Regions from separate parts of the Sodalis sp. RH19 genome, predicted to be linked through region 1. Evidence: predicted binding sites of a transcription regulator. Region 1 holds the regulator's gene; the other holds the start of a gene.
What was found. The regulator PurR, encoded in region 1, represses purine synthesis genes. The targets are predictions, from matches to a motif close to CANGCAAACGTTTGCNTG.
Positions count from the first base shown of each region.

Region 2: the regulator PurR is predicted to act here: its motif matches at 816-833, upstream of purM (phosphoribosylformylglycinamidine cyclo-ligase).

Region 1 is NZ_CP178734.1:1,790,951-1,793,154, reverse strand. It holds gene ACL2XF_RS08045 (NlpC/P60 family protein) at 1-112, shown strand, start outside; gene ACL2XF_RS08040 (YnhF family membrane protein) at 175-264, opposite strand; gene purR (HTH-type transcriptional repressor PurR) at 502-1,518, shown strand; gene cfa (cyclopropane fatty acyl phospholipid synthase) at 1,964-2,204, shown strand, end outside.
Region 2 is NZ_CP178734.1:397,696-399,899, reverse strand. It holds gene upp (uracil phosphoribosyltransferase) at 34-660, opposite strand; gene purM (phosphoribosylformylglycinamidine cyclo-ligase) at 896-1,933, shown strand; gene purN (phosphoribosylglycinamide formyltransferase) at 1,933-2,204, shown strand, end outside.

The sequences.
Region 1 (2,204 bases):
CCAGTCGCCCCGCACCGGCAGCGATATCCGTATCAGCTATCTGAGTGAGGATTATTGGCAGGATCATTACGTGGGCGCCCGCCGGGTGGTCACGCCGAAAAATATCCGCTGAAGGCGCGCTGGAAAAAAAGAGGAGCCAAGGCTCCTCTTTTTTATATCTGAACCGAGAGGGTGTCAGTTCATGACGGCGGTAAAGCTGAAGACAATAATCACCAGCAGCGAGAACACCGTGGTCAGTAACGACATTTTTAAATCGCTGTCCATTCTATCTCCTTAACGTAAACCAGGGCGCCGGCCTTATCCACCGGCCCGCAGAGCAGTTATCGTCAGTTTGCCATAACAGCGATGAAAAAGCTTGCTCCCAACCTGTAGCCGCCACATTTAACACTTTCACTTTGGCGCGGGATGAACGAAAATTAACGGTTAATTCCACAGCGTCGGAAAGTGCTTGCGCCTTCGACAGACATTATTCCAGCCAGGGCGTACGGGAGTATCAAAGGCATGGCAACCATTAAAGATGTGGCAAAACGCGCTAATGTATCGACAACCACCGTTTCGCATGTGATCAATAAAACCCGTTTTGTTGCGCAAGACACTCAAATTGCCGTGCTGGACGCCATTAAACAACTGCATTATTCACCCAGCGCCGTGGCGCGCAGCCTGAAGGTCAATCGCACCAAGTCCATCGGCCTGCTCGCCAGCACCAGCGAGGCGCCCTATTTCGCCGAAATTATCGAGGCGATTGAGCACCATTGCTTTGCTCGCGGTTATACCTTGATATTGTGCAATTCGCACAATGATCTCGAAAAACAGCGCGCCTATCTGGCGATGCTGGCGCAAAAGCGCGTCGACGGCCTGCTGGTGATGTGCGCCGAGTATCCCGAAACGCTGCTGGATATGCTTGAGGAATATCAGCATATCCCCATGGTGGTCATGGATTGGGGTGAGGCCCGCCGTGATTTTACCGACACCATTATCGATAACGCCTTTGCCGGCGGTTATATGGCGACGCAATATTTGCTTAAACGCGGCCATCGCGCCATCGGCGCCATTCCCGGACAGCTGGCGCGCAACACCGGCGGCGGCCGCCACCGCGGCTATCTGCATGCCATGGCGGAGGCCGGCATCCCGTTAAACGACCGCTGGATTGTGCAAGGCAATTTCGAGCCTGAATCCGGCTACCTGGCGATGAAACAAATCCTGGCGCAAACGCCGCGTCCCACCGCGGTCTTCTGCGGCGGCGACATTATGGCCATGGGCGCACTGTGCGCCATTAATGAAATGGGCCTGAGCGTACCCGAGGATATTTCTATCATCGGCTACGACAACGTGCGCAATTCGTGCTTTTTCAGCCCGGCGCTGACCACCATCCATCAGCCTAAAGAGGATTTGGGCGAGGCGGCGCTTACCATGCTGCTCGATAGGATTACCAGCAAACGCGAGAACGCCAAAACCATCGAAGTCCATCCGTCGCTGATTGAACGCCGTTCGGTCGCAGACGGTCCCTTCCCCGCTTAAGGCCACGCGCCAGGCCCGGGCAACGGGCTGGCGCCTCCAGGGTCTGTTGCTATGTAAAGCGCCGTCCGCCTCGGACACAAGATTTTTCATATAATGATCTCTGTGCAAAGAGTTATTGTTTCAGAGAGAAATCATTAAGTTATAATGGGAAATACATTAGCGCGTTAGCTATTGTCTAAATTAAAATGCAGGCTTATACTCAATATCGTTAACAATTATAACGAGTTGTCTAATAAATTTGTATAAAAGTATGTCGTGTTTTCCAACATGACATCACCCTTTTATAAAGCGCCCGGCTAAGTCGCAGTCTAAGGTTTACTTTATATTCCTCTGTTGATGGTGATACTTCAGACACCACGGATAACCGTGGATTCTTATAAAGCCCGCAGGCATGGTGAGTGCTTTTCCTGACGGGGCACTGCAGAAGAAAGGTGATGGAGAAGCTATGAGTTCCTCGTGCGTTGAAGACCTGAGCTTTCATGATAATGATTGGTACCGTATCGTCCATGAATTGCTCTCTGAAGCCGGTATTGAACTCAATGGTTCAAGACCATTTGATATCCGAATCAAGAATCCGGGATTTTTTAAGCGCGTATTGCAGGATGGATCTTTGGGATTGGGCGAGAGTTACATGGATGGCTGGTGGGAGTGTGAGCGGCTGGACATTTTTTTCCAGCGTGTTCTCA
Region 2 (2,204 bases), 1.4 Mb from region 1:
CAAAAAAAAGCCGGCCTGCCGGCCGGCTTGATTTTATTTGGTGCCAAAGAGTTTATCGCCCGCATCGCCGAGGCCCGGCATAATATAGCCGTGCTCGTTAAGCCCCTTGTCGATGGCCGCGGTATACAGCTCGACGTCGGGATGGGCTTTTTCCAGCGCCGCGATACCTTCGGGCGCCGCCACCAGGACCAATATCTTGATACTCTTGCAGCCAGCCTTCTTCAGTAGGTCGATGGTGGCGATCATCGAGCCGCCGGTGGCCAGCATCGGATCGACCACCAGCGCCATGCGCTCGTCGATGCTCGAGGCCAGCTTCTGGAAATAAGGCACCGGCTCCAGGGTGGTTTCATCGCGATACATGCCGACCACGCTGATACGCGCGCTGGGCACGTTTTCCAGCACGCCGTCCATCATGCCCAGGCCCGCGCGCAGGATAGGCACCACGGTGATCTTCTTGCCCTTGATTTGTTCAATTTCCACCGGACCGCACCATCCCTCGATGGTGACCTTTTCAGTTTCCAGATCGGCGGTTGCTACGTAGGTCAGTAAACTTCCCACTTCAGAGGCCAATTCACGAAAACGCTTGGTGCTGATATCATTTTCACGCATCAAACCTAATTTATGTTTCACAAGCGGGTGCTTTACCTCAACGATCTTCATCATTATTCTCCCCAAGTAGCATTAATTGCGCAAAAAAATCGCGAGATTATAACCCCTTTTATTTACTGCGCCATACGAAAATAGCTGATCCTGATCAACCGTTAAGCGAAATAAAGGCTGGACAACAAAAGCCGGGAGGGCGTTTGACATCACCACTCGCAAACGATTGCCCACGCTGTTAGAATTGCCTGCGCCAGAATACAAGCCAACATACCATCTCCGTGGGGATCTTGCAGTGACCGATAAAACCTCTCTCAGCTATAAAGACGCAGGCGTGGATATTGATGCCGGCAACGCCTTAGTAGACCGCATCAAAGGTGTGGTGAAACAGACAAAACGTCCGGAAGTCATGGGCGGGCTGGGTGGGTTCGGCGCGCTATGCGCCCTGCCGCAGAAATACCGCGAACCCATCCTGGTATCCGGCACCGACGGCGTCGGCACCAAGCTGCGTCTGGCGATGGATTTAAAACGTCACGATACCATCGGCATCGATCTGGTGGCGATGTGTGTCAACGATCTGGTGGTGCAGGGCGCCGAGCCGCTGTTCTTCCTGGACTATTTCGCCACCGGCAAACTGGATGTGGATACCGCGGCGGCGGTGATTACCGGCATTGCCGAAGGCTGTAAACAGTCCGGCTGCGCCCTGGTCGGCGGCGAAACGGCGGAAATGCCCGGCATGTATCATGGCGAGGATTATGACGTGGCGGGTTTTTGCGTCGGCGTGGTGGAAAAATCGGAAATCATCGATGGCAGCAAGGTACAGGCCGGTGATACTCTGCTGGCCCTGGCCTCAAGCGGCCCGCACTCCAACGGGTATTCCCTGGTGCGTAAGATCCTTGAGTTCAGCCAGACCGACCCGCTCACCACCCAACTGGACGGCAAGCCCCTGGCCGATCACCTGCTTGAGCCGACGCGCATTTATGTTAAGGCGCTGCTGGAGCTTATCGCGCAAACCGAGATCCACGCCATCGCCCACCTCACCGGCGGCGGTTTTTGGGAAAACATCCCCCGGGTATTGCCGGCGGACACGCAGGCGGTCATCGACGAGGGCAGTTGGCAATGGCCGGCGGTATTCGGCTGGCTGCAGCAGGCCGGCAACGTCAGCCGCCATGAAATGTACCGCACCTTTAACTGCGGCGTCGGCATGATTGTCGTGGTGCCTGCGCACAGCGCCGATCGGGCGCTGTCGTTGCTGGCTGGCCTGGGCGAGACCGCCTGGAAGCTGGGCGAGATCCAGGCGCTGGCCGGCGGCGAACGGGTCATTATCCGTTAATGAAAAAGCTGGTGGTGCTGATCTCGGGCGAGGGCAGCAATCTGCAGGCGGTGATCGACGCCTGCCGGCAGGAAAGAATGCCGGCACGGGTCGCGGCGGTCTTCAGCAACCGGGCCGACGCGTTAGGACTCAGGCGCGCCGCCCGCGCCGATGTGCCCGCCCGCGCGCTGCTGCCCGGCGACTATCCCGACCGCGCGTCCTTCGACCGCGCCCTATGCGAGGCCATCGACCGCTATCAGCCGGACGCGGTGATCCTGGCCGGTTATATGCG